One region of the Candidatus Photobacterium acropomis genome, then DNA from elsewhere that is predicted to be linked to it. Evidence: predicted binding sites of a transcription regulator. Region 1 holds the regulator's gene; the other holds the start of a gene.

The links. The regulator PurR, encoded in region 1, represses purine synthesis genes. The targets are predictions, from matches to a motif close to TNANGNAAACGTTTNCNTNA.
Region 2: a site for PurR is predicted at 4,550-4,569, ahead of folD (bifunctional methylenetetrahydrofolate dehydrogenase/methenyltetrahydrofolate cyclohydrolase FolD). Genes of this name have one in related genera too.

The regions. Positions count from the first base shown of each region.
Region 1 covers NZ_CP131609.1:2,264,701-2,280,048, reverse strand. Annotated here, with positions in the region: gene lpdA (dihydrolipoyl dehydrogenase) at 1-1,052, opposite strand, end outside; gene Q7657_RS17395 (carboxymuconolactone decarboxylase family protein) at 1,063-1,668, opposite strand; gene Q7657_RS17390 (TfoX/Sxy family DNA transformation protein) at 2,123-2,713, opposite strand; cyclic di-GMP riboswitch class I at 2,851-2,939, opposite strand; gene purR (HTH-type transcriptional repressor PurR) at 3,117-4,121, opposite strand; gene Q7657_RS17380 (heme ABC transporter ATP-binding protein) at 4,516-5,382, opposite strand; gene Q7657_RS17375 (FecCD family ABC transporter permease) at 5,379-6,416, opposite strand; gene Q7657_RS17370 (heme/hemin ABC transporter substrate-binding protein) at 6,478-7,341, opposite strand; gene Q7657_RS17365 (ExbD/TolR family protein) at 7,338-7,760, opposite strand; gene Q7657_RS17360 (MotA/TolQ/ExbB proton channel family protein) at 7,757-8,458, opposite strand; gene Q7657_RS17355 (energy transducer TonB) at 8,462-9,271, opposite strand; gene hutW (heme anaerobic degradation radical SAM methyltransferase ChuW/HutW) at 9,714-11,111, shown strand; gene hutX (heme utilization cystosolic carrier protein HutX) at 11,140-11,655, shown strand; gene hutZ (heme utilization protein HutZ) at 11,707-12,264, shown strand; gene Q7657_RS17335 (hypothetical protein) at 12,478-12,885, shown strand; gene Q7657_RS17330 (trypsin-like serine protease) at 12,987-14,339, opposite strand; gene Q7657_RS17325 (hypothetical protein) at 14,560-15,126, opposite strand.
Region 2 covers NZ_CP131609.1:2,795,341-2,810,688, forward strand. Annotated here, with positions in the region: gene lon (endopeptidase La) at 1-168, opposite strand, end outside; gene clpX (ATP-dependent protease ATP-binding subunit ClpX) at 361-1,641, opposite strand; gene clpP (ATP-dependent Clp endopeptidase proteolytic subunit ClpP) at 1,751-2,374, opposite strand; gene tig (trigger factor) at 2,480-3,778, opposite strand; tRNA gene Q7657_RS19590 (tRNA-Arg) at 4,254-4,330, opposite strand; gene folD (bifunctional methylenetetrahydrofolate dehydrogenase/methenyltetrahydrofolate cyclohydrolase FolD) at 4,636-5,493, shown strand; gene Q7657_RS19600 (hypothetical protein) at 5,743-6,279, shown strand; gene galU (UTP--glucose-1-phosphate uridylyltransferase GalU) at 6,327-7,244, opposite strand; gene rfaH (transcription/translation regulatory transformer protein RfaH) at 7,288-7,785, opposite strand; gene Q7657_RS19615 (peptide MFS transporter) at 8,228-9,616, shown strand; gene Q7657_RS19620 (response regulator) at 9,666-10,718, opposite strand; gene Q7657_RS19625 (LysR family transcriptional regulator) at 11,037-11,921, shown strand; gene Q7657_RS19630 (Yip1 family protein) at 12,148-12,750, shown strand; gene purF (amidophosphoribosyltransferase) at 12,825-14,342, opposite strand; gene cvpA (colicin V production protein) at 14,416-14,907, opposite strand; gene dedD (cell division protein DedD) at 14,970-15,348, opposite strand, start outside.

The DNA.
Region 1 (15,348 bases):
ATGATAGTGGCATCACCTTGAATACAGTTCACGCCTAGCTTGGTGTATCGCTCAATAGAGTCATGCGGTTCGATATCGGCAATAACGTGATGTACTCGCTGCATAACGGCTTTGAAATCGATAGCTTCAATGTTGGCGTTAATGCCTAACTGTTTCGCTTGTTGGATTTCATGAGCACTGTGGGCGGCACGAATTAAGGCTTTAGAGGGTACACAACCAGTATTTAAGCAATCGCCACCCATTTTATGGCGTTCAATCAAGGTCACTTCAGCTTTCACTGCGGCAGCAATATATGAGCTAACCAAACCGCCAGCACCTGCACCAATGACGACTAGGTTTTGATCAAATGAGTGAGGTTTTTGAAAGTCTTGGTAAACCTTTTGGCGTTTTACAGCGTTGACAATGAACTTGGCAATCAGAGGAAACGTGCCGAGTAGAGCTAACGATAGCAATACTGGGGTAGAAACAATTCCACGCAGTGATTCAATATTACTGAGTTGAGTACCAGCATTAATGAAAATAGCCGTAGCAGGTAACATGCCTAACTGGCTTATTAGATAAAAGGTACGCGTTTTAATGGGAGTTAAACCCATCAATAGGTTGATCAGGAAAAACGGAAACACAGGGATCAAGCGCAGCGTTAGGAGATAAAATTCGCCTTCTTTCTCGATCCCTTGGTTAATGGTTTTTAAGCGATAGCCAAAACGCTGTTGTACCCAGTCACGTAGAATAAATCGGCTTGAGAGAAATGCTAAGGTTGCACCAATAGTGCTGGCAAATGAGACAATGATCAGGCTAGGCCAGAAACCAAAAATAGCGGCTGCTAGCAAGGTTAAAATGGCGGCACCCGGTAAGGATAAGGCAGTCGCTAGAACGTAAATAGCAAAGTACGACACATAAGCCACGATTGGCTGGCTTTGAATTTTCGTTTGTAGGGCAGATTGCTCCTGCTTGATAAAATCAAGCGTGAGGTATTGCCCGAGATCGAAATGGATCCAGCTTGCAATCAGGCTAACAATCACGATGAGTAAAGCGAGCTTTTTCTTATCCATGTCTCTCACCTTATTTGTTTTGCTGAGTATCAGCTTGTGATTTGTCTTGCTCTTGGTTAGCCGCAACATCATTGGGTTTAATTGGCAGAGTACAGAAGCCTTGCTCTGGCACGTCCAAAGCGGTGTTAAATTTAGCGGATAGGTTTTGGAAACTGACTAATGCGGTGATCTCTATGATGTCATCGCTGCTGTACCACTGCTGGAGCGCATTAAGCATCTCATCAGTAACACGTTGCCCTGTAATGGTCATGGCTTCCGTGTAGGCAAGCACAGCGCGTTCTTGCTCCGTAAATAAATCAGAGTGTTGCCAATTCGCCAATGCTTTGATTTTTTCTTCAGAATCACAACGCTCTGCCAACTTCATACCGTTAGCATCAACACAGAATGCACAGTCATTGAGTTGTGACACACGAACACAGATCAGCGAGCGTATCACAGCTTGGATAGGGGATTTTTTGCGATCGAGAAAACCGAAAAATCCTGCGACTAACCAAAACAGTACAGGTTTGCGGCCCCAAAGCTTAGCTGGGTTTAGCACTTGCCCATAATGTCGAGCTTGGAGCCATAGCAAGGGTTTTACCCAGAGAGAGTCGATTTTCTTGATTGAGATACGCACAGCCATTCCTTAAAACAGATACCTAAAAAGCGAGTTGCTAGGGTATACATGTAGACCTTAACTGTATGTATTGTATTTCATTTACTAAGAATTATGGCTTTTTCGCCAATCAGTTGGCGAAAATAAAACCAATGGTGAAGAAAATAAAAGGCGAGGAGGATATTGTAAATAGCGATAAATGTGATGCGAGATTAATAAAGCGTTAAATATTTGACGTTATAAAAAACAAAATTAAATATTTATGTTTTAGCATTGATATAAAACAAGAAGTTATTAATTACTTCTAGGTGCGTTATTTTGCTAGTTCTTATTATGAGCTTTATGTATTAAAAGATATAAAATAGAGTAGTCTGGTTAGGTATTATTCTAAATATATATTTAGTAGGTATACTTAGAAATAAAAGAATGAACATCTTTTATTTCTAAGTTAAATAGAATTGTCGAAGTAGATTTATTAAGAAAGGGCTGATAATAATTCGTTTCGACGTTGCTCAGGAATAACAGACCAATGTTGACCACTTATTGCACCTTCTAGCGCCCATAGTAATTCAAGACTAAGTGGACTGTTTTGCGCTTTTTGTAGCGCTTGGTATGCACCTAAAGCACCAGCAGCTTGAAGTTGTTCGATAGTCTCTATGCCTGCTTTTTTAAGCATTCTTTCGTTTGATAACCGTAGGTTTGGTAAGTCCTTTATACGGTCAGGTACGCAACTCTCCTTTTCTTGCTTGTCTTTTTCTGCTGCATCCAATGAATACCGACCTTGCGCAACGATCTTTTCAGGTTCGTCCCACCAATTATCAGGTATTGCGTAGTGCTTGGTTACAACAGGGAAGCCACGTTTCTTATAAACGTAAGGCTCAAGACCTGCTTTTTTGAATTCCTTTTCGGTTTCAGCGTTTGCGCGTAAATGAAGTTTATCATTTACAACTAATGCAAACATTGTATCACCAGCAAAAATGCCAAAACCGCCAAACATCGACCGTGATTTCACAGATCCAAAATGGTCAAATAATTTTAATGAATCTTTTAATATTGGTTTATCCATGCTTCTACTCGGTGAAATAAATATGAGTGTCACCTAAACATCAAGAGCGAGGAATTAGATTAATCAATCTTCATAATAGGCTTGTCAATATATTGTTAAAATAATCGTCATTATATTGGCGAGACTAATTATAATCCTTCGGTAACCCCGCTACCGTGAATTAATAATAATTGTTAGGCCGGAGGTTTTGCGTCTTAATCTTTCAATTAATTTGCCTGTTCGTGACTATATAAAGTTATATTAAATATTAGTTTTAATATTAAATCCAAGTCCTCAAAAATGTGATACTGCTTCAGGTAATTGTTCTTATCTTGTGGTGAGCATAAATCTTTTTTAAAAAAGTAAAAAAAAGCCAACAAGTTAAACTTATCGGCTTTTTCATGACTTACCAAGGTCAATCTTGTTAGTTGAGATCTTTAACAGACTTTCTCGCAACAAGCTCAGGCGTCATTTCAAAAGTTTGACGAGCGTGATTCTTGTCTTTAACACGATCTAGCAAAATTTCCACCGCTGTTTTACCTAAACGACGCTTAGGCTGGTGGATGGTCGTTAGCGGTGGAGCAAAGTACGGTGCAAGGTCAATGTTATCGTAACCAATGATAGAGATATCATCAGGAATACGTAGACCTGCTTGCTGGAATGTACTGATCATTGCCATTGCCATGATATCGTTGAAACAGAAGATAGCAGTAGGGCGATCTTTCATTGCGATAAATTTCTTCGCTGCTTCTACAGCAGATTCACATTCGAAGTCACCTTCAAGTAGCCAATCTTCATTAACGCTTAAGTCCGCTTCTGCCATAGCTTTACGGAAACCTTTTAGGCGCTCATGACAAGTAGACTTATCAGCTTGACCAGATAGACAGCCAATTTTCTTATGGCCGTTATCGATGAAGTGTTTAGTCGCAATGTAGCCACCATCTTCAGCGTTATCTTGAATGTTGTCAGTGTGAGGACGTTCTGGACCCCAGTCCATGATAACCATTGGAAGATCGTTCTGACGCTCTAGTAGTTCAAGTAGCTTCTGATCAAGATCGCTACACATTACTAGTAAGCCATCAACACGCTTTTCTGCCAGCATGCGTAGGTAGTCACGTTGCTTTTCAAGATTACCTTCTGTGTTACATAGGATCAGGGTATAGCCTGCGCCGTAACAGTATTCTTCAACGCCATGTACAACTTCAGCAAAGAATGGGTTAGTTGATTTTGTTACCAACATACCAATGGTACGAGTTGTATTACATTTTAAGCTTCGCGCTACAGCACTTGGTGCGTAGTTAAGCTCGTCTACCGCAGCCAGCACTTTTTTCTGTGTTGCTTCTGCAACAAAGCGTGTTTTATTGATCACGTGTGACACAGTTGTGGTTGATACACCTGCCATACGTGCAACGTCTTTAATGGTTGCCATATTTATTCTTCTAATTATGGTCAGATAGAGATCTGACAAAAGGTTGTGGTACCCAATTGATTAATTACGTAGTAGATGGCTAGTTGAGAGACTAGTAGATATGAAATTCTTTAATTATTAACTACTTAATTATTCAATTTGGCACCGTTTTTATAGAGTACCGCTCTTAAACAACTAAAGCCGCAATAAATGCGGCATTAGTGTATCGAAATTTTTATTACAACTTTTACATGTGTAATCGCTTGCGCTCACATTTTACTGTGTGTTTTGCGTTGTGCAATCTTTCTGTTCATCTTGAGTGAAATTATTGATGATAAAGTATAAAAATGTAGGTCGTTGTCACGCTTAATCCGATTTTTATCGCATTTTTACAGTATTAATAACTGATTGGTTATTAAAGAATAGGATGATTCGCTGACAAAATATAAGGGTAGTTTTCTTTAGGGTGGGTATGCACCGTAACAGGCCAACCATACAGCGATTCTACAACTTCTGCCGTGAGCACTTGTGACGGTGTTCCATCCGCTTTTATTTGCCCATCTTTTAGGAAAATCATCCGATCTGTGTATTGCGCTGCAAGGTTTAAATCATGTAATACCACAATAACCGCAGCGCCTTGCATTGCCATGTTCTTGGCGATTTGTAAGGTGTGATGCTGATGTGCCAAATCAAGAGCTGAGGTTGGTTCATCTAGCATCAAAATACAATGTTCACCAGCTTGGCTTAATTGGGTTAATACCCGAGCGAAATGGATCCGTTGTTTTTCGCCGCCAGAAAGTGTCGGGTAAAGCCTATTTGCAAGGTTTTTGACATCTACATAATCCATTGTCATTTTGGTTACTGATTTGAGCTGTGGTGAAGTCAGCTGTAACGGAATTGCACCTAACTCCACCACTTCTTTTGCTGTGAATGCAAAAGAAAGGGCACTGTGTTGCGGCAGTATGCCTAAATGTTTAGCCAGTGTAGCTCTGTCCCATGATGACAGTGGTTGCCCGAAAAAAGAGACCTCGCCAGATTCAGGTGTCACTTCGCCACAGAGCACTTTTAATAAGGTACTTTTACCTGCGCCATTGGGGCCTAAAAGGGCGGTGACCTCGCCTGAATGAATATCTAAATTCAGATCATCTAATAAGACTTTATTGCCGTAACGGAGTTTGAGATTTCTAGCTTGAATAACGCTGTTTGTATTTAGAGAAGCGTTATTTTGAGAACTGTTTTCTTTCGAACTAAGTAAATCAATATCAATGGCAGTTGCTGTCATGAAATGTGCCTCTTTTGAGCGCTAAGTAAATAGATAAAGAAAGGCGCACCTAAAATAGCGGTGATAATGCCAACGGGTAATTCTTGTGGTGAAAAAGCACTACGGGCGATCATATCTGCAACTAATAAAATTAAACCGCCTAATAGAGCTGAAATGGGCAATAAGGTTTTATGATTTGGACCTGTTAGCATACGTCCGACATGAGGGATGACTAAACCGATAAATCCGATAGGGCCACAAATCGACACGGTAATACCGACACCTGCCGCACAGACAATAATAAGATTACGCTTTAAGTGCTGAGTATTGACGCCCATGTGCCGGGCTTCTGCTTCACCTAATAGGAACGCATTCAAGTTATTACAATGGCGATAACAGTAGTTAAACAGTAACGCTAAAGTACAGTAGGCAAGAAGGATCCCAGACCACGTAGCACCAGCCAGTGAGCCCATTGACCACAGTGATAAATCACGCAGTGCCTCATCATCAGCAATATAGTTAAGTAAGCCTAATCCTGCCGCTGAAATTGCGGTAATCGCAACCCCAGCTAATAGCATGATCATCACTGATGTGCCGTTTTTATCTGTGCCTAAGCGGTAAACCATGACAGTGCTAATTGCACCGCCAATAAACGCAAACACAGGCACAATGGCAAAGTTAAGTAACTGTGGGAAAGTGTTAGTAAGTGGGGCAAATAACACAATGGCTAATGCTGCACCTAATCCGGCACCGCCTGTAATACCAATAATCCCGGGATCGGCAAGAGGATTACGAAATAGCCCTTGCAGTACGCTGCCGCAAATCGCCAAAATTGCACCAATGGCAAAGCAGAGTAGGGTGCGAGGTAGACGTATTTGATGGATCACTAAGCTGACATGTTGCGCCAGTTGATGATCACCAGGTATCAGCGCAAGTAGACTTTGTTTATAACTGATTGCCATTGGGCCAATCACAATAGAAGAAAGCCCTGCTAACACCAGTAAGCCAATGCTTAAAATATAAATATGTTGGGCTGAAAATCGTTTTGCGTACATGAAAAAACAACCTTAAAACATGAGGCACTAATCGAATATGACGTTATTTTGAGATAGATGATTAAGGATAAATAACTTGATTAAGTCTTAATGCTTCATTCACGCTTTCTAACCCTAAACCGCCAATTAAAGCTGTACCGTTAATAGTTAACAAGGCGTTATTGGTAGCTGCTGGTGTTGCAGCAATGAGCGGCATTTGCTTAACCAGATCTTTCATACTTTTGATCTTACTTGCAGTACGAGTGCTCAAAAGAATGATATCTGGCTGCATGGTTACAATTGCTTCGGCAGAAATCGGTTTGTAATTGCTGACTGATTCAGCTGCAGGATTCACGGCACCCGCTAACGAGATAATGCTATCTGCCGTGGTATTACTGCCTGCAACATTGATTGGTCGACCATCATGGATCATCAAAAACAGCACTTTTTTAGTGGTTTTGATGTTAGTTGTTGCCTGCTTAATCTCGTTTAGCTGCTTATTCAGTTTTTCTTTTAATACCTCTGCACGCTGTTGATGGTGTGTCAATGAGGCGATTTGATCGATACGTTGGAGTAAATCTTGAACGGTTTCACCTGAGTTCACGACATCCACACTAACGCCTGATTGTTTAAGTAAATCTAATGTGCTTTGCGGCCCCATTTCATCTGAACCAATGACGTTTGTTGGTGATAGTGACATCAGGTTCTCTGCTGATAGTTGGCGGTGGTAGCCTACTTTAGGCACAGATTTATCTACGAGTGTTTTACTGGTGAGATCCACGGCGACTAGCTGATCTTGTGCGTTTAAAGCGTCAATGATTTGTGTAATCGACGCGCCTGCACTGATGATTTTGTTGGTGTTGGGATCTGCATTGGCGTATGAAAAGCTACTCAATCCTAATGTGATCGTCAGCAGAGATGTGGTTAAAAGTGTGCGTCGTTTCATGATGATGATTCTTCCATAAGTAGCTGAGTTGCTTTGATATTGTTTTCTTGTAAGAACGCGAGCAGTTTAAGCATTTGCTCAACAGAGGCGGTTTTATCTGCCCCGATCACAACAGGTTTATTTGGGTTGTTTTTTACTTCAGTTAATAACGCTTGTTTAAAGCTGTCCCAGTCATTGATTTTCTCGCCCTGAAGCGCCCAATGTGGCGCATTAGCAACGAGATTAATGGCGATAGGATCAGCCTGTGTGGTTTGTAATGTCTTAGTGGCAGTTTGTGGTAAATCGACATCCAACGACTTAATTTTTACCGTAGCGGTAAGCAGTAAAAACACCATCACAATGAATATAATATCGAGCAAAGGTGTCAGATCTGGGGTCATATCATCAGACTGAGTTATGCTGCTACTGGCTTTGATCATAATGCTTTACCACTAACCGCTGGGTTTTGTTCACAAGTATCACAAGCGGTCGTTTTGCCGTTTTCCACTTCGATATTCATCCCTTCAAGCCACAGGTTGCAGCGATTTAAACAGTGCTCTAACTTGGCTGTCACGTTATCAGCCCATAAGCCTAAAAGCTGTGCACCTGTAATAGCTGGTAGGGCAATCAATAAGCCTGCAGCTGTTGTTCGCATGGCTAGGCCTAAGCCGTCGGCTAAATCGCTAGGTGTTACTGAACCTGTCGATTGCGAAATACCACTGAACATTTCAATTAAACCTAAAACGGTACCAAGCAAACCTAATAGTGGGCTGATCACGCCAATTAAGCTAAGCAAACGTAAGCCTGAACGTAATTCAGTACGTTTTTGAATAAGCCAAATAGCAGCTGCATCTTCACGCAGAGGTTTGGTGAAGTGACGGTGAGCAATCAACATCGCAATGCCTTTATAAAGTAGAGGGCGTTGCTGTTTTAACTCTTCAGTCAGTGTATCTAGCGCACAATCATCGTGACGATTCTGTTTGGCAAGGATGGCGTTTACCTTAGTTTTGCCAACACCAGTGCAAAGCAAAACTTGAATTAAACGCTCCACAAGGATCATTACCGTGAGCACAGAGCAGATAATGAGAGGCCATGCCATTAGGCCAAGTTGTTGGGTCAGGTTGTCTAAAAAGCTCATGATTTAATCCAATTTGAAACGAACAGGAATTTGTACACGGTGAGCGATAGCTTTTCCGTTGATGATGTGCGGAGAAAAGTGCCACAGTTTGATTGCTTTCAGTGCCGCTTTATCAAGCACGCTAGCACCAGATGATTTAGCTAATTTCTGTTTTAGCTGTTTGCCGTCTTTACCAATTAACACTTCCACTAATACTGTGCCTTCAATACCTCGACGCTTAGCCAAACGAGGGTAGCTAACAGGGGAAGGTTTAGTCGCAAATGTCGGTTTTGAGACCAACTTCGGCTCGCTGGAACCCAGAGTTGCTTGCGGGTTCTGGTGCTTTTTATTTACCTCAACCACTGATTTGGTGGCAGGCTTATTACTGGGTTTATTTAACGTAAATTCTTTGCTTGCGGTACTAGGCTTTGCTGGTTGTGATTTCTTTACTGTTTTGTTCTGAAAGGGCTTTTTAACATCAGCTTTTTTAGTCACTGTTTTTTTAGGTGTCGGCTTTTTAGGAACAGCTTTCTTCTTAGGTTCAGCTTTTGGTTTTGTGACTGACTTGGTTTTTTGAACCAGCTTTTTCATTGCTGTTTTTGGTTCTGGCGTCATCGTTTTTGTAACAGGCTTTATCGGTTCAACAGGCGTTTCAACCATAGGCTGAATAACAGGTTCTGGCTTGGCGATTGGCAAAGAAACCAGATTCACACTTACGCTAGCAGGTTCAGAGACTGGCACTGTGATGATTTTTTTGTCAGGCATTGCAGAGACAAGAAGGCTATGGAACAAAATGGAAGCACTGCCTGCAATGGCGTAGCGTTTTAAATTCACAACAACAACCTTATTTGCTGATAGCCATGATTCGGTATTGATCGGAAGTGATAATTTGCATCGTGAGATAAGTCCGTTTATTCAATGAATTAGCTTAATTATTTTGGTACTGGTGTACTTAGTGCGGCACACTTTGAATTTATTATCCATGAAATGCGAATAATATCAATTATCATTTGCAATATTATTTGATGCTCAATATGATAATTAAAACCAAAAATTATGTGGGTGATTTTTGAACAAGATCATTCGCTTAGATTGCGAAAAGCAAAAAGATTGAAAGTAAACAGCTAATAGATTTGCTCTTGAGCCTGTGCATAGTATGCCAACCTATGAGGGCTCTACCTTGTGACTTGTATTAATAATAAGCACAGGGCAACCGAGGGGCGATTAGCCAATAGTTATGCGTAAAACCCATGAAAGTTCGACGTTAGGAAAGGGGATGTCAGTCCCAGAGGAACAATTGACCACGGATGTTATCGGTGAAAATACACCAGATCCTTTGCGCTTTGGTTTTGTAAAGAAAACATCAGCGCATGTTGGTGGTCATTCTCAACCGATAAAGCCAGATGAGCATCAATCCTTGATGGCAGCCTTGTTGCAAGGGAAGAGCGAATCACGTAGTGGATCTATGATAAATGGCACAGCAAAACGTTGTTTATATGTGCATATCCCGTTTTGTCGTGTGCGTTGTACATATTGTAATTTTTTCCAATACGCATCGAGCAAACAGCTGGTGGACGATTACTTTGCCGCTTTAATGATTGAGCTAGTGGAAAAGGCAAAACAACCTTGGACGCAAGCTGCGCCTTTTCAAGCGGTTTATATCGGTGGTGGAACACCGACAGATTTATCAGCTAAGCAAATTGAACAATTAGGCAAGATGATCCGCCAGCATTTTCCGCTAACCACGGATTGCGAGTTAACCCTTGAAGGTCGGATCAATCGTTTTGATGATGAAATGTTTGAATCAGCCTTGGAGGGCGGCTTTAACCGTTTTTCATTTGGTGTGCAGAGCTTTGATACTCAAGTACGACGTAAAGCAAAACGGTTAGATGATCGTGAAGTGGTGCTATCTCGGGTTCAACGATTAGCACAATATGATCAAGCACCCATCGTGATTGATTTGCTCTATGGCTTGCCATATCAAGATTTGACAGTGTGGCAACAAGATTTATCCGACTTTTTTGCAACGGGTGCTCATGGCGTTGATTTATACCAACTGGTTGAAATGAATGGCACACCAATGGCGGATTTGGTTGAGAAAGGGCGATTACCACAACCTGCTGGCACTGCGATAAAAGCATCGATGTTTGAAGCGGGTGTTGCTGCGATGGATGCTCATCATTTCAATCGCTTAAGTGTTAATCATTGGGCAAAAGATAATCGGGAGCGCAGCTTATACAACAGCCTAGCGAAAACAAACGCAGAGGTTTTGCCATTAGGCGCAGGGGCGGGAGGTAATATCGGCAGTTATGGCGTAATGCAGCATCGCACTCTTGATGGTTATTTAGCAGCGATCAAGCAAGGTTTAATGCCTGTGGCGATGATGATGAAGCAACCTGTTAATGTTGCAACGACCATGGCGATCAAATGTGCTTTTGATCGTGGGGTTGTGTCTAAAATTGAATTAGAGCAGCAAGCTGGTTGGAATGTGTTTGATTACTGTTTGCCATTATTTAAAGCATGGCAACAACATGGTTTTGTTACTTTAAATACAACAAAGCAAAATCAATATGTCACGCTGACATTAGCAGGACAGTTTTGGGCAGTCACTCTAGCGCAAGCCATGATTAAGGTGATTAACAAAGTTAATGATTCAACTATGCGAGCAGCATAGAACGCACTGACAAATGAGGAAAATGAAGGTGTTTGATAAATACACACGAGAAGAGTTAAAAACTCGCGTAGCAACACTACTGACGGAAAATCCGAAACTTCATGCGGTGTCTATTTCTGAAGACTTAGGTGTTACTGAAGGTGAAATCGTCTTGTCTTACCCTGATGACATGGTGCAATTATTACCGGGAAGCCTAGCTAAAACTATTTTAGAAGCATTGCCATCATGGGGTCCCGTCACCACTATCGTGCATTCAATGGGATCGATTTTTGAGGTTAAAGCCCGTTTTCCTAAAGGGAAAGAAGCCCGTGGTTATTATAATTTAATGGGTAAAGAAGGTGAGCTTCACGGACATCTTCGCCTAGAAAATGTGTCAGATATTGCATTAGTCAGTAAGCCATTTATGGGGCAAGAAAGTTACTTTATTGGCTTTTTTGCAGCGACGGGTGAGTGCGTATTTAAGGTTTACTTAGGTCGTGATAAGCAACGTAACTTGTTCCCTGAGCAAATTGAAAAATTCCAGCAATTAAAACAAATGAAATAAACCTAAGCGCAGATTTAGGTTACAAAAATCAGCAAATTCGAGGAAGAAATAATGAGTGAAGTAAAACAGGAACGCTTACAAAACCGATTAGGCCCAGAAATTAAAGAGTTCCGTGAAGCCTGCCAAACATTGCAGTTAGCGACTGTTGATGCCAATGGAAAACCGAATGTAAGTTATGCACCGTTTGCTTTACTTGATGATGGTTACTACGTGCTAATTAGCCAGATTGCAAAACACGCACGTAATTTATTAGAAAACCCACAAGTATCATTGATGATGATTGAAGACGAATCTGCATCAAAAGTGCTTTATGCCCGTAAGCGCTTAACCTTTGAAGCGGATGTGAGTGTGATTGAACGTAATTCTGAACGTTGGCAACAAGGTGTTGCAGCACTGCAAGCACGTTTTGGTGAGATTGTGGAAGGGCTAAGTGGGCTAGAGGATTTCAGCTTGTTCCGATTAGCACCAACGCAAGGTTTATTTGTAAAAGGCTTTGGTCAGGCATTCCAAGTGAGTGGTGATGATTTAGTGGATTTTGTGCATCTTCAAGAAGGACACCGTCGTATTAAAGATGGTAGTGAAATTGAATCAGCAGAAGAGAAGCTGTAATTAAGTTATTTAACAGTGATTGAATCTTATCCAGTGCTCGCATAGTCATAGGCGGGCACTTGTTCGTTTAGGGTGTTATAGCAGACTTTAGCGAAGTGTAAATGGGCTGTTTTGATCCTGATCATCGTAATTTGCAGCGAAACTTGAAGTCAGTGAAATACCTGTGATAATTAGGGTTAAATCATTACCTTATTGCTGATTTGGATCAACGTTATGACACAAGATAATAAGAAAGGCGTTTGGTTTGCTTATATCGCAAGCTTCTTAACACCATTTACACTACTGGCTTCAGGTATCGTGGCAATCATCTATGCTGGTTACCAATTAAATAAAGGTACTGATGAGCTTACATACAGTCACTATTACTCCATTATCCGTAGCTTCTTTTTGTTCTTTACATTTTTCGTGGTACTGGGTGTAACAGCGGCAACAACAACTGGTATGGTTGCTGGTGCTGATTATTGGGTTCAAGGCTCGATGTTACACGATGTGATGAATAGTGTGCTTAACGTGATCCCATTTGTTGGTGGTGTGATTGCAGCTATTGCAGTGCTTTACTGGTTGTTCAAAATCGTTAAAGGCATGCGTATGCTAAGCCAAAACAAACCAATGTGTTTGTAAGCTCAGCTATTCAAGAAACGCTAAGATAAAAAGAAAGAGTGGCTAGATAGCCACTCTTTTTTTTGCTTTGAGTTAATTGCAAGAGGATATAAATAGTGTGTTTAACTCATTAGCGGTCGGTTATGAATTGTCATTACGTCATTGTTGATGATGTATGGTGCACGATATGCTGTAGATCCCTCGGTGATCACCTCTGGAGTTGAGCAATCATTCCAGTCACACACATCACCACAATCCATCACACCTTCAGGACATTCAGGGGTAATAACTGGTGGTTCAGTACAATCATTCCAGTCACAATAATGACCACAGTCCATCACGCCTTCAGGACATTCAGGGGTAATAACTGGTGGTTCAGTACAATCATTCCAGTCACAATAATGACCACAGTCCATCACACCTTCAGGACATTCAGGTGGAAGTGGAGGCTCAGTACAATCATTCCAGTCACAAACATTCCCACAATCCATTACACCTTCAGGACATTCAGGTGGAAGTGGAGGCTCAGTACAATCGTTCCAATCACAATAATGACCACAGTCCATCACGCCTTCAGGGCACTCTGGTGGCGGGGTAATACAATCACCCGATAATTCACACGGTGGTAAACCACAGTCTAAGGCATCATCTGGGCACTCAGGCGGAAGAGGTGGTTGAGTACAATCGTTCCAATCACAAACATTCCCACAATCCATTACACCTTCAGGACACTCAGGTGGCAGTGGTGGTTCAATACAAGAGCCATCTGCTTCACAAGCAAGGGTATCCAATAAAGTTTGGCGATCAATCCAATTGACAGTTTCGCCCGAATTTGCATTAACAATACGGTCTATCTTATTCGCAATACTGGCAGTTTGAATGGCCTGATAGCGGGTATGCGTCAAACCAACTTGTACATCACCCAAGTTATGCGTTTTTAATACCCATGCACCACCTTTGAAATTTTTCTCGAATTCAACAGGTCTTGTATTGTGGCGAGCCGTTTTTTTGTTTTTGCCTTTGATGTTAAATGCTGTGCTATAGCCTAAGCCTTGAACAACTTCTGCTGCAAAACGACCATGCTCAGGTAAAAGAGGTTCACGTAAAAGTGTAATTTCTGAGGATGTTGCTACAGGTTGATCTAATTGAAGAAGAGCAAACTTTTTCTTCTTAAATTTATAGGCCTTTTTGACTAAGTGAATACCTAATGAGTCGTTACTATGTAAAGCAATGACATGTGTTTCAGAAAGATTGACATTTTTAATACATTTTAAGCCTGTTAATACCCAACTAGGACTGATTAACGTACCTTGGCAATTGGTGGTTGTTAATGTATTTGGGTTATAGCTTTCAACGTTAACGTTATATTTATAGTCAATTTCAGGTTCAATGATGGGTGGAGGGGATTCAGCATAGGATAATGCTGAAAAAGCGAATAACAACATTGACACTGACGATTTTACAAACGAAATCATAATGTTATCTCTCTGTTGAAATGTATATTACAGCAGGAATTATTGTTAAGTTATTTCACTTTAAAATCTTAGTAATAAGAATAATTATTAGCAATGAGAATATAAATATTTCGTTTTTAATTTTTTGTCTTAATAAAATCCTACTAAATACAAATACGAGATATAAAAAAAGGATAGCGATCGCTATCCTTTTTTGTTTAGTTAAAGCTAATAAGTAAAATTAACTTTTCTTAAATTGCTTAACTAAGCCATCTAATTCAGCAAGAAGTTTTGATGCTTTAGGATCTTGCTTCTTCATTGCTGTAATAACGTCTTGTTGTACTTGCTTATCTTGTTTGCTGATCGCAGGATCAGAAAGGATAGTACGTTGTTGTTTAGCAAGCTCAGTACGGATACTTGCAAACTCTTTAACAAGCTCAGTACGTTTTGCGTTAGATAGACCTTCTTTACGTGCTTCAAGTTGGATTTCTTGTGCGCGCTTGATTAGCTTCTCTGGGTGGTAACCCATTGATTTAACTTTGTTGTTAAATGCAGTTTCGTAAGCTTTAAGTTCTTTCACTAGTTCAGGGTGTGCCTGAAGTGTTTTAGTACGAATGCCGGCAAGTTCTTGCTGAATCGCACCAATACGTTGAGCAATGTGTTGTTGTTCAGCAGTGATTTGTGGTGCAGCAGCTGGCACTGTTGTTGTTTTTGCCATAGCTGGTGCTGCGGTAAATGCGCATGCAAGAGCTAGTGGAACAGCAGCCTTTAGTAGCTTCGTTTTTAAGCTTGTAGTTTTAGAATGCATATTACTTTCTCTTTCGGTGTTAATACGGCATCAGCGTAAGATACGTTGTGTAAAAACTGCCTTTGTCAGCTAATTGTCATGAAGTCTGAATATTAGCTGACAAATGCTCGTATCTTGATCTGAACAGCATTATACCTTAATACCGTCAGGTGACTTGGATATATAACTACTAATATCGTAAATCATAGTTCTACGCAAATAAATCATCATACAATTGCATTA
Region 2 (15,348 bases), 530 kb from region 1:
TTTTTGCGCAACCAACAGAATCTGCTTATTGTTCTCCATTGCCGACTCAAGGCAACGAATGGATTTTTCCCGGCCCACAAACAATGGAATAACCATATGAGGGTACACCACCACATCACGCAGTGGCAGAACCGGGATCTCTAGGCGCTCAGAACGCTCCAGGTTCATATTCATCTCTCTTCCTGTCAATACTAATCGTATTAAGTAACTGCTTGAGACACTTACTTAATACGACTAGAAAGTTAGCATATATTGAGTATATGGGGGTAAAACAACAATATTCAACGAAAGAAGTGCTAGAAAATAAAAAAGGAGGCTTATGCCTCCTTTTTTTAGCCTTTATGTGCACTTATTAGGCACTTACTCAGCTGCAGCTGCTGGTGTTTCAGTGTTCTCATAAATCAGTAAAGGCTCAGATTCACCTTTAATTACTGATTCATCGATAACAACTTTGCTCACACCTTGCTGGGATGGTAGTTCGTACATTGTATCAAGCAGTACAGCTTCAACAATTGAACGCAGACCACGAGCACCTGTTTTACGCTCCATTGCTTTACGCGCAATAGCCACAAGTGCATCATCACGAAACTCTAGTTCTACATTCTCAAGCTCTAATAATGCTGCATACTGTTTAGTTAGTGCATTCTTAGGCTCACGTAGAATCTGTACTAGCGCTTCTTCATCAAGCTCACCAAGTGTTGCTGTTACAGGAAGACGACCAATAAATTCTGGAATTAGACCATATTTAACTAAGTCTTCTGGTTCAACTTTCTCAAATAGATTACTTAATGAATCCGCTTGATCTTTTGAACGTACTTCTGCGCCAAAACCGATACCAGTACCGGTAGCAACACGTTGCTCAACCACTTTATCAAGGCCTGCAAATGCACCACCACAGATAAATAGGATCTTAGAAGTATCTACTTGTAAGAATTCCTGTTGAGGATGCTTACGACCACCTTGTGGTGGAACAGAAGCAACTGTACCTTCGATCAATTTTAGTAATGCTTGCTGTACACCTTCACCAGATACGTCACGAGTAATCGATGGGTTATCTGACTTACGTGAAATCTTGTCGATTTCATCGATGTAAACAATACCACGTTCAGCTTTCGCTACGTCGTAATCACATTTCTGTAGCAGTTTCTGAATGATATTTTCTACGTCTTCACCCACGTAACCCGCTTCTGTTAGCGTGGTTGCGTCAGCCATCGTAAACGGTACATCCAGCATACGTGCTAAAGTCTCGGCCAATAGTGTTTTACCACTACCAGTAGGACCGATAAGTAGGATGTTACTCTTACCTAGCTCAACACCTTCACTGTTAGTATCGCCATTACGTAGACGTTTGTAGTGATTATATACCGCGACCGCTAGTACTTTTTTAGCGTGTGCTTGACCAATTACATAATCATCCAGGTTGTTACGAATTTCTTGCGGAGTCGGCAGTTCATCGCCATCGCGTTTCGGCAACACTTCTTTGATTTCTTCGCGAATAATGTCGTTGCATAGATCAACACATTCATCACAAATATAAACAGAAGGGCCTGCAATCAGCTTGCGAACTTCATGCTGACTTTTACCGCAGAAAGAGCAATATAATAGCTTGCTGCTACCACTCTCTTTTCGCTTATCTGTCATTCGCTAACCTCTTATTGGGGTATTCCCATCATTGCCTTGTTTTGAGTGTATAACAAGTCCAGTTATTTTGCTTCGTTAACTATCTTAAGCTAACAAGCTGAATAAGAACTTAGTCACGCTTACTCAATACAGCATCCACTAAACCATATTCTACAGCTTGGTCTGCAGACATAAAGTTGTCACGGTCAGTATCACGCTCAATAATTTCTAATGGTTGACCAGTGTGCTCAGCCAATAGACCGTTTAGGCGTTGTTTGATTGTTAGAATTTCTTGCGCATGGATTTGGATATCCGACGCTTGTCCTTGGAAGCCACCTAATGGCTGGTGAATCATTACTCGTGAATTCGGTAGACAGTAACGCTTACCTTTCGCGCCACCAGCAAGTAAGAATGCGCCCATAGAACATGCTTGACCCATACATACAGTACTCACATTTGGCTTAATAAACTGCATAGTGTCATAGATTGACATACCCGCAGTAACAGAGCCACCTGGAGAGTTGATGTAAAGGAAGATGTCTTTATCTGGGTTTTCTGACTCCAAGAATAGCAGCTGGGCTACTACAAGGTTTGCCATGTGATCTTCAACCTGACCAGTTAAGAAAATCACACGCTCCTTTAAGAGACGAGAATAGATATCGTAAGAACGCTCACCACGAGAAGTCTGCTCGACCACCATAGGTACCAGCGCATCCAAAATTGGTGACATGGCGTTTTTTTCTTGGTAGCTCATAACGTTATTTCCCTAAAATAAATGGCCCGAATGAAATTACTCACACGGACCATTGTTAGCAGAAGACTTGAGAGAATGTCAAATCTCTACGGTAATTTCAGCAAATTAAGCAGCTGGGTTCATTAGCTCGTTGAAGCTAACAACCTTATCAGAAACCTGTGCTTTCGCTAGAAGTGCATCGATTGCTTGCTCTTCTAGAGCAACATTACGCATGTTGTTCATTAGCTGTTCGTTAGTTTCGTAGTACTTAACCACTTCTGATGGATCTTCGTATGCAGAAGCCATTTCAGCGATGATTGCTTTAACGCGCTCTTCGTCTGCTTTTAGCTCTTCAGACTTGATCACTTCACCCACTAGAAGACCAACAACTACGCGACGCTTAGCTTGCTCTTCAAATAGTTCACGTGGAAGCTCAGGCATGTTCTTAGCGTTACCGCCAAAACGTTGTGCAGCTTGCTGACGTAGTGCTTCGATTTCTTGGTCGATAAGTGCAGCAGGAACAGTGATGTCGTTTTGCTCAACAAGACCGTTAAGAACTTGATCTTTGATACGACCTTTAACAGCTTGCTTAAGCTCACGCTCCATGTTCTTACGAACTTCAGCTTTAAGACCTTCAACAGAACCGTCTTCAACGCCGAACTTAGCAACGAACTCTTCAGTTAGTTCTGGAAGCTCTTGAGCTTCAACTTTGTGAAGTTTGATAGCGAATGCTGCAGCTTTACCTTTTAGGTTTTCTGCGTGGTACTCTTCTGGGAAAGTCACTTCTACAGTGAACTCGTCGCCAGCTTTCTTACCTACGATGCCATCTTCGAAACCAGGGATCATACGACCTTGGCCCATAGCTAGTGCGAAACCTTCAGCTTTACCGCCTTCGAACTCTTCACCGTCGATAGTACCAACGAAGTCGATAGTTACACGGCTGTTAGCGTCAGCTGCTGCTTCTACTTCTGCCCATGTAGCTTGTTGCTTACGTAACGTTTCTAGCATTGTGTCAACGTCAGCTTCAGTTACTTCTACAACTGGCTTCTCAACAACAACTTTGTCTAGACCTTGAAGAGCGATCTCTGGGAATACTTCAAAAGTTGCTTTGAATACTAGATCTTTACCTTCAGCTATTTCTACTGGAGTGAAAGTAGGTGCGCCTGCTGGGTTGATCTTTTCTTTAACGATAGCTTCGATAAAGTGGCGGTGCATAACTTCACCAAGGATGTCTTGACGTACAGATGCGCCAAACATTTTAGCAACCATCTTAAGTGGTGCTTTACCAGGGCGGAAACCGTCGAAACGACGAGTCTTAGCAATTTTCTTTAGTTCAGCTGTTACTGCGTCTTCGATGTTTGCAGCAGGAACAGTGATAGTTAGTTGGCGTTCTAGGCCTTCAGTGGTTTCAACGGTAACTTGCATTATATTTAACCTCAAAACTTACTCAGTTTTCTGAGTGATGTTGCCGAACAGCCATTTACTGACGGTGGCATCCTTTTCGTGTTACGGCTTATAAACCATAACGCCTAAATTCTTTTACTTTATTTCTAAACTGTCAGAGATGTTCATTCAACCTAGAAATTAAAGCGCGTCATTATAACGACACACAAACGTGTCGTCGAGGTTCGATAGACTAAACTGCTATCTTGCTCTACAACTGAAACACAAGATAGGGGCTAGATTGCGCATTTCAAGGGGGAAAGAGAAAATAATCAGTCTAATATGCGATTTTTGTGTTCAAATGTTGGAAAAACAGCCTATTTGATGCATTTTTTGAATGATGGGTGCGTAATAAAGCAAATGCTAAATAAGAAGACAATAAGCTAAAATAGATATTATAAAATCGGAGAATTCAACGATGAATGTAAATAGGAAGAGCGATAATAAGAGAAGGAAATGGCACGCCCTGCAGGATTCGAACCTGCGACCACATCCTTAGAAGGGACGTGCTCTATCCAGCTGAGCTAAGGGCGCATCATTGATGTAACATGAAGTTACGAGGTCGGATTATACGGAGCAAAAAGCTTAGGTCAATACGTTTACTTTATTTTTCATGATTTAAGACACCAACCGATTAAAGTTAAATCAATCTGTTTTAATTTCGTTTTTCCCTACCCGATATCATTAATCTCTACCCTCTCTCTGTTGGACGGATATTCAATTGCTTATCACATACACGCGAGTAACACACCGAAAAGCAAACGTTTGCGCTATAGCTAATATCATCATTTTCTGCCACAATATCTCCATTATGCTCAGCCAATATAAAAAGGATCACCATGACCGCTCAAATTATTGATGGGAAATTGATCTCCCAAACAGTTAGACAGGAAGTTGCTGCGAGAGTGAAAGCTCGTGTTGATGCAGGTCTTCGTGCGCCTGGCTTAGCTGTCGTACTTGTAGGACAAGATCCTGCTTCTCAAATTTATGTCGGCAGTAAACGTAAAGCCTGTGAAGAAGTTGGATTCGTGTCAAAATCCTTTGATTTACCTGCAACATCAACAGAAGAAGAGTTACTACTTCTTATTGATGAGCTAAACCTTGATCCCACTATCGATGGCATTTTGGTGCAATTGCCATTACCAGCTGGTATGGATAGCACGCGTATTTTAGAGCGCATTGATCCTGAAAAAGATGTTGATGGTTTCCACCCATATAATGTAGGTCGCTTAAGCCAACGCATACCTAAACTACGTTCATGTACACCTAAAGGCGTAATGACACTGTTAGAGCGCTACAATATTCCTGTTCGTGGTAAAGAAGCCGTCATTGTTGGCGCTTCTAATATTGTTGGTCGCCCAATGACACTTGAATTGTTGTTAGGTGGCGCAACAACAACAACCTGTCATCGATTTACACAAGATCTTGAAAGTCATGTTCGCCGCGCTGATATTCTTGTGGTTGCGGTAGGTAAGCCTAACTTTATTCCAGGCTCATGGATCAAAGAAGGCGCAACGGTAATTGATGTTGGCATTAACCGATTAAAAACAGGCAAACTTTGTGGTGATGTCGAATTTGATGTTGCAAGCCAACGAGCAAAACACATCACACCAGTACCTGGTGGTGTAGGGCCAATGACAGTAGCAACCCTCATTGAGAACACCATGCTAGCCTGCGAACAATTTCACGCTGAATAACTAAATAAGAGCAATAGCAATATTGCTCTTTTCTTTTCAATATCTTTTACTGCTTAATATCTTTTATCAGATATAATAAAGGTTATATTAATTCTTTATTTTTATATATTTCTTTTTCTGATAAGTCTGAGATATCAATGCTGTATTTTTTACGCTTCATTTTGATTACATTCTGTATTTTATTTTCATCTTTATCCTTGGCGAGTAACCAAGATATACATATTACCGAGCCTAGATAATAAAGCATTAGTGGCTTTTAATGTCGGTGTAGATCTTTCTGGTATCGAGCAACCTGCAAACATAGCAGCGCAATCTATTGAGAAAATGGCAGCATCATTACAAACAATGGCTAAGCACCCTAACCTTACGCCTGAGCAACAAGCTGCTATCACTGATACATTTAAGCATATTGATACATTAGCGCAATCATTTAACCAATCTGTTGCTGCACTACCTAAAGCTGTCGCTCAAACCAGCACACCTATTATCACCGCATCTAAATCGATCATGAGTGATATTAAACTTTACACTATTTTATTTTTTTCACTTATTTTAGTACTGATCGTTCTTGCGCTTATCGCTATATATTATTTAGTTCTTGCTCCGGTTAAAAATATTCTCTTAGAAACAACAGGAAAACTTAATCATATGGCAGATGCATTAGAAACAACAGCTAATTTAGTCCATGAAAGTAATCAATTTCATCGTGAAATACTCAACAGTATTCACCATTATGAAAAGCAGCAAAAAGAACATAACAGACTAGAGTCATTGACTCAGCAATAATAAAAAAGCGATGCTAATTCGCATCGCTTTTCTCAAGTTACTTACAATTACAATGTCTTTGCTAATTGCTTTAAGTAATCTGTAAACTCTTCACCAAACTGGTTATGGCGCATTCCGTATTCAACAAATGCCTTCATATAACCAATTTTACTACCGCAATCGTGGCTTAAGCCTGACATATGGAATGCATTCACTTGCTGAGATTGCATTAACATATCAATCGCGTCAGTTAACTGGATCTCATCACCAGCACCAACAGGCGTTCGAGCTAATAGCGCCCAAATTTCAGCAGGTAAAATATAACGTCCAACAATAGCCAAATTAGACGGTGCGTCTTCAACCGCTGGTTTCTCGACAACTTTAGTCATTGGTGCTGATTCGCTAGCATGTAGCTCTACGCCATTAATATCAGCAACACCATAACTGGATACTTCAGACATTGGCACTGGCTCAACCATCACTTGGCTAATTTTAGTCTCGTTAAATAGCTTCACCATTGCTGCCATATTATCGCAACGCAGATCGCTTGCTACATCATCTAAAATCACATCTGGTAACACCACAGCAAATGGCGCATCACCTACAAGTGGGTGTGCACATAACACGGCATGACCTAAGCCTTTAGCTTGACCTTGGCGTACATGCATAATCGTCACGTCAGGTGGACAAATGGCTTGAACTTCTTCTAGTAACTGACGCTTTACTCGTGCTTCTAAGGTCGCTTCCAACTCAAATGACGTATCAAAGTGGTTTTCAATTGAATTTTTTGAAGAATGCGTAACAAGAATAATTTCTTTAATTCCAGCAGCAACACATTCATTCACAACGTGCTGAATAAGAGGCTTATCAACAATCGGTAGCATTTCTTTTGGAATAGCTTTTGTCGCTGGCAGCATGCGTGTGCCAAGACCGGCTACAGGAATTACGGCTTTACGTACTAATGAATGATTCAATTTTTTATACATGTTTCGTTATAAACATCTTCATTGATGATTGCTTACTGAGAAATTATTTCTTTAATAAATCTGTATTTTCTACGCTTACCTTTACAGGCTTACCAAGAAGATTTATCAACATAAATGAGCGTTTTTCACCATCCGGTTCTTGATAAATCGCCTCTAAGCCTTGGAACTTACCTTGTTCCAACTTTAGTTTTTCACCAGGTTGAGGCAGCATTGATAATAAACGTTGATGCTCTGCACTATCTTCATTCATCATCAAATTATAAATTAGCTCTTCTCGCACTTTCTGAGGAAAGGTACCACAGCGGATGAAATCAGCAACACCTCGTGTTGAGCGCACTGATGTATAACTGACAACTTCAGGGTCAAAGTGAACAAAAACATAATTCGGAAATAGCGGCTCAGCAGACTCTGTACGCTTTCCTCGCATTATCTTTTGTACTGTAACTTGTGGGTAGTAACAATCAACACCCTGACGATCAAGATTGATCACGGCACGCTCTTGCTCACTGCGCTTACAATAAAGTAAATACCAATCTTTCATCATCAATCCTAATTATTCTAAACAACGTTTATTATATACATAAAAATAACGATTTTATATGACCACCTAGCAAGGACTTTATAAAATCAAGAATATAATTTTGTACCTATGATAATTCGTTTTTCATTAAAATGTGTACAAATCACACCTCAAAAATGTAACATTCATTAACAACCATAATTGACAATATATAACACCAAAAATAAAACAAAAAACAGACAAACAAACCAAAAATAGACACATAAATAGAATTTAAGATCAATTTAAACATTGAAAATTGATTTTTCAATTTTGGATAAAACACAAACAAACACTATATTATCAATAACTTAAAATGTTTTCACAATGTACTTCAAATGTAAAAACTTGCAGTCATATATATTGTGCTTTATAAAACTACGGGTATTAGCAAACACACCATCACAATAATATAGAGAATCCTATGAGTCATAATAGTAGTGGTACCTTATTGGGCCACCCAAAAGGCTTGTTCCTGTTATTTGGAACAGAGCTATGGGAGCGTTTCTCCTACTACGCAATGCGCGCTATTCTAGTTTTATATTTAACAGATAAAACAATTAATGGTGGTTTAGGCTGGACAACCCAAGAAGCTCTAAGCTTATACGGCATCTACACTGGTCTTGTTTACTTCACACCTTTAATTGGTGGTTGGATTGCAGATAACTTTTTAGGTCAACGTCGCTCAATTATTATTGGCGGTGTATTAATGGCCATCGGTCAATTTACGCTTGCACTTCCACATAGTGTTGTAGATCCACATGCCGTTAAAGCTTTCTACGTCGGTTTAACATTCCTGATCATCGGTAATGGTTTATTTAAGCCAAATATTTCTACCATGGTCGGTGACTTATACGAAGAAGGTGATAATCGTCGCGATGGCGCATTTACCATCTTCTACATGGGTATCAATATTGGCTCACTATTAGCAGGTGTGATCGCAGGTACTGCTTCAGCAGTATATGGTTGGAAAGCAGGCTTCCTATGTGCTGGTTTTGGTATGCTGTTTAGCTTACTGATTCAACTATTTTTTGCACAGCGCTACCTTGGTGATATCGGTACGGTTCCAGCCGCTGTTCGTGATGCAGCAAAAAATGCTAGTGGTAAAAAAGAACCTCTAACGAAAATTGAACGTGATCGCCTAAAAGTAATCATGGTGATGTGTACTTTTGTTATTGTATTCTGGGCTGGCTTCGAGCAAGCGGGTGGCCTTATGAATATCTACTCACAAGAATATACCAACCGTATGATTGGTAGCTTTGAAGTACCTGCAGCTTGGTTCCAATCACTTAACCCATTCTTTATCATCATTTGTGCGCCAATTCTGGCTTCACTATGGGTTAAAATGGGTAAAAAAGAGCCGAACTCACCGGTAAAATTTGCATTAGCCATGTTCTCATTAGCATTAGGTTTTGCTTGTATGATAGGTGCTGCACTTGAGCAGGGCGGTGACATGACAGTGAAAACGTCCATGTTATGGCTGATTGGTGCGTATTTCTTCCATACTATTGGTGAACTATGTCTATCACCGATTGGTTTATCATTAGTAACTAAACTTGCCCCATTACGTCTAGCATCATTAATGATGGGTGCGTGGTTTGGCGCAAATGCGATTGCAAACTACATTGCCGGTGAAATTGGTTCACGTATTGGTGAAGCTGGTCCTCTTGCTATTTTCTCTGGTATCGCAATCACCGCAGTGATCGCAGGTGTTCTACTACTGCTACTATCTAATACATTAATTAATTGGATGCACGGCGCTGAGTCATCAAATAATGATGAAAACGTAGAAGTGAAAACAGCAGAAGCTTAAGTAAAAGAAATAAACGTTGAGGGTAGTGTCTGGCCACACTACCCTTTTTTTATAGGTTTAAATACTTAAAGTTAACACTAAAACTTGCATGACCTAATTGACTGAGTGAGAGCCGCCCCCCAGAAGGTGAAATTGCTAACTTCGATAATGGATTGTGACTTGCTTGACGTCCAAGCCATTGCCCTGCCCTCACCTCATAGCTATCTTCACTGGTACGCAATTGCGCATCAATCCCAGCAGGCAAAACGTGTAAACGGCGCTCAGATAAGTCAAACAACCCAAATAGTCCTTTTACTGGCGATGCATAACCTGAATGCTTCATCCCTTGCTCTAGTTGGGTCACTAAATGACTTAAACTTTCTAAACTGTTTCCTTGATTACGCAGATATTCATTAAAAAATGCACGGATCAAAAGCGCAGTCGCTGTTGCATTATCGCCACCACTACTGGTATCTATTAAATAAAATGCCAATTGCCCATCAAATAACCACGTGTAATCAAGTAATACAGGTAAGCTATCGATAGACTGCAGCACACAATAATTTAGCTGCCAATGTCCATAAGAAGACTGAGTATCTGGCATTAACCCCACAAGAAGATCCCGAGCTGCCTTAGGGTTATTTTGTAACTCTTTCAAGTGCCACGCTAACTCTTCTTCTACAGGTTCAGATTCCTCAGATGTAGAGAACCATCGACTCGAAAAGTCTTGCTTCTCATAAACCGCACTATCTTGCGCTCTTAATACTGATAACATTGAAGACTTCAACATCAAGATATTATCTAATGGCTTTATCAAGAAATCTTTGACGCCTAGCCTTAAGGCTAAAGCAACATCAGCCATTTCCCCAGTACCTGAAATAACAATCACTGGGATCATCGGATATTGAATCGCTACTTCTTCGACAAATTCCATTCCTGTCATCACTGGCATTGCTAAATCACACAGCAATAAATCAGGGATATGCTCTCTTAACGCACGTAATCCTTCTAAGCCATTATCAGCTTCTTGCACCAAGCATCCTTGGCTTTCTAAAAAGCCAACTATCATATTTCTAAATACCGGATCGTCTTCTACAACGAGAATCTCTTTCCCTTCGAGCAAAAGTACCTCCGCTTCTTTCTAATAACTTAGATGTATAAACTAATAATCAGACAAATCCTCTTATTTACGTCTAATCATTGCGACATTACTAAGCATAGAAAAAAGCTACGCAAAAATGCATAACATCGTACATTTAATAAAAAATAAATTGATTTATGTAATACACTTCAAATTATCAGGCTTTTTATCGATATATCCACTAACTCTACAAAACTTGAGCAAGATAGATTTTTCTTATACAAATTTGATAAAAAGTGATGCATTTGACTCATTTTGTTATACAATTGCACATCATAAGCGTTCAATAATGACTTTTTTATGAAACTTGACGATCTAAATCTCTTCCGCATGGTTGTGGAAAATGGTAGCTATACAGCTGCATCAAGAAAGACCCAGGTACCAGTAGCAACACTGACACGTCGAATTCAAGCACTTGAAGAAGGCCTAAATATTCGCCTGCTTAATCGTCATGCCCGTAAATTGTCGCTAACAGAAGCTGGTCAAAAGTTCTACCATGACTGTGCACCTTTACTACAGCAACTGTTAGATACTACTGAACATATTAGTGAAGAGTGTAAAGGAGCAGCAGGTAAGCTACGTATTGCTGCACCAGCAAACATTACTAAAGTAATGCTTCAACCTTTATTAAATGCCTTTATGCTAGAGCACCCTGCAATTAGCATTCAGCTGTATATGAGTAATGAGCCAGATCAACTTGACCCTACCGATTGGGATGTCATGTTCCGCATCGGTCCTCAACGCGATTCTACACTTATTGCACGTCGCATTAATGAAGTAAAAGATATTCTTGTTGCTAGCCCTGACTACCTTAAGAAAAATCCAGAGCCAAAACATGCACAAGATCTCCACGAACACACGTTACTAAAAGGTAACCCATTACTTCGCTGGCGTTTGAATAATCATAACGGCGAAACAGTAACGATTAATGAACGTGGTCGCTTTGAAGCAAGTGAGCTTAACGTTGTACGTAAAGCATGTTGTGCTGGCCTTGGTATTACCTTGATGCCCGATGTAATGTTAGAAAAATACATTGCAGCAGGTGAAGTGGTACAGGTACTTAAAAACTGGTCTGCTAACCCACGTGACGTATATTTAATTTATAACCACCGTGACTATCAACCAGAGAAACTACGTTTATTTATTGATTTTGCAAGTCACTACTTTGACTTAGAAAAACACTAAATAGAATTGTAAAAAACAACATTCTTCGATTAAATGCCATATTATCCCCTTTAATATGGCATTTTGTTTTTTTGTAGAAGCTGTATTTTTTTATCATCACAAGCAAACAAATAATCCTAAACCTTGCGCTCCCTTCTGTTCCCTACTAAACGTTATAAGACCAAACAAAAAATAACAGCCACAACATATCACGAACTCAAACATAATAAATTTATGGGGGCGTACTATGATTTTGGGACATCTTTGGGGGATCTACACCCATCCAAAACAAGAATGGCGTACTATCGATAAAAAGCACGAAGGGTTACTCAGTGGTTGCTTAAGCCACATCCTCATTACAGCACTGTTTCCTTCTATCTTTGCTTTTATTTCCAGTGTGTATATTGGCTGGAATATCGGAGCAGGAGAGCCTATTTTTCTTACTGCATCCAGTGCTATTCCGATGGCTATTGCTATGTATATCGCCTTGATCACAGGTGTATTTGCATTAGCCTATTTAACCTACTGGATGAGTAAAACATTTGGTGCAGCACCGAGCATGACACAAGCCATAGAATTAGCGGCGTACACTGCAACACCATTATTTATGACCAGTATGGCAGCGTTATTCCCCCACCTTTGGTTTCTCATGCTAGTTGGACTTGCAGGACTCACTTATTCGGTCTATTTACTTTATACCGGAGTGCCAATTTTGATGCATATTCCTGAAGAGCGTGGCTTTATTTACGCAAGTTCTATCGTCACAGCAGGACTAGTACTCCTTGTTTCGATTATCACTTCTTCTGTTATTTTATGGAGTTACGGCTTTGGCCCTGAATTTGTACACTAGATGGGACGAAACGAAAACAAAAAAGCCGACATGCTAGACATGTCGGCTTTTATTTACAGCATAGCAATGACTATTTAGACGCCTTCATTATGCAATTCTAAATTTGCTAAATCTTGTTGGATTTCACGTTGTTGTTTTGAATCATCACTACGTAATGCATCGAGGTATTCTAAATACTCTTGATTTACATCCCCTGTTACGTAATTGCCATTAAATACTGATGTTTCAAATAGCTTTATATCAGGGTTACCTTCGGCAACGGCATCTACCAAGTCTTGCAAATCTTGGAAAATCAAACCATCAGCACCAATAATTTTTGAAATTTCATCGACTTCACGACCATGAGCAATCAACTCATTTGCACTTGGCATATCAATTCCATATACGTTAGGGAAACGAATTTCAGGGGCTGCCGATGCTAAGTACACTTTCTTTGCACCTGCTTCACGTGCCATCTCGATGATCTGCTCTGATGTTGTGCCACGAACAATCGAATCATCCACCAGCAGAACACTCTTATCTTTAAATTCAGAGCGAATCGCATTTAACTTACGACGCACTGATTTACGACGCATTTGCTGCCCAGGCATAATGAAAGTACGACCAACGTAGCGGTTCTTAACAAATCCTTGGCGATAAGGCTTATCAAGTGTGCGTGCGATCTCTAATGCACTATCACAAGAAGTTTCAGGAATTGGGATCACAACATCAATATCAACATCAGCCCATTCACGCTTAATTTTCTCACCAAGCTTAGTCCCCATCGCAAGACGCGCACCATAAACTGATACTTTATCAATAAATGAATCAGGACGAGCAAAGTAAACAAACTCAAATATACATGGGTTTAACTGTGGATTATCCGCACATTGTTGTGTAAACAATTGACCATCAAAGGTAATGTAAACCGCTTCACCCGGTGCAATATCACGCATAAAATCAAAACCAACAGCATCAAGCGCTACAGATTCTGATGCCACCATATATTCAATTTTTCCCTGATCTTCACGCTTACCAATACACAATGGGCGGATACCATTAGGATCACGAAATGCAATCAAACCATGACCAATCACCATAGCAACAACCGCATAAGCCCCTTTCACAATTCGGTGAACTTCGGTAATTGCGGTAAAAATTTCTTCAGGACTGATAGGATAACTTTGGCAGTGCTCTAATTGGTTTGCCAAAATATTGAGTAAGATTTCAGAGTCAGAGGTTGTATTAACATGGCGCTTAGCTTGCTCAAATAATGTATCTCGAATATCTGCAGCATTGGTTAAATTACCATTATGCGCCAGTGATATACCGTATGGAGAGTTAACATAAAAAGGCTGAGCTTCTGATGCACTAGAGCTACCTGCCGTTGGATAGCGAACATGACCAATACCAACAGTTCCTTGTAAGCGTTGCATGTGTTTTGCTTCAAACACATCACGTACTAAGCCATTGGCTTTACGCAGACGGAAACGATTGCTTTCTAAGGTACAAATACCCGCAGCATCTTGGCCGCGATGTTGCAGCACAGTAAGTGCATCATAGATAGACTGGTTTACCGGGGTTGAGCCCACGATTCCAACAATACCACACATTTCCAAAATCCTCGTCGTGCATAAAAATACAGTTACCAAATTAAGATAACTTGGTAACTGCTATTAATTGGCGCTACTTAATGTTGGGTAAGAAGCTAGAACTATGTTTGATGTAGGAGAAAAACCATTCAATCACAACACCAAACTGTGGGATCAGCTTTGATTGTTTCCACCAATCAGAGCTTGCGAACCCAGTAAAGGCATCAAGAAAGAACAATACTGCCGCAACAATTAAGACGCCGCGAACCCCACCAAAAACTACGCCTAATACCCGATCAGTGCCAGACAACCCTGTTTTCTGAACCAACTGACCAATAACATAGTTAACTACCGCGCCTACTATTAGCGTTGCAATAAATAAAACGGCAATAGCACTACCGTTACGAAGCATCTCATCATGGAAGTTTGTAAAGTGTACAGCTAATTGCGGGTAGAAATTACTCGCAACAAAAAAAGCGGTAAACCAAATAACTAATGAAAGTGCTTCCTTAACAAAACCACGGATTAAGCTTACCAAAGCGGAAAAGCCAATCACGGCTAAAATTACATAATCAATCCAGATCATCATGTGTCATTCGTCTTGTTGATGCGTATTCTAACAGAAAAAATGAAGACGCAAACGTTTACTTAAGGTTTTATTGGGTTAAATTGATACAATTTGCCACTTAAACCAGTTAATTTTTTCAGGTCATCAATCTTAGCTAAAAGCTTATCTTTTGACAGATCAGGCCCTACTACCACTTTGACATATTGACCAGGTTGCGCATTTTTAGGCAGTAAATGTGCCTGATAACCATTAAGGCGTAACTTCGCCACTAGCGCACTCGCATTTTTAAAATTGCCAAAAGTACCTAACTGGATCATCCACCCACTGTTTTTCAAATCGCTATTACTAACGGTTGCAGGCTTAGGTGCCGGCTTTTCAACAGGTTTAGGCTGTGGTTTCACTACGGGTTTTGGTTGCTCTACTGGCATAACAGGTTTCGCAGGTTGAGCTGTCTTATCT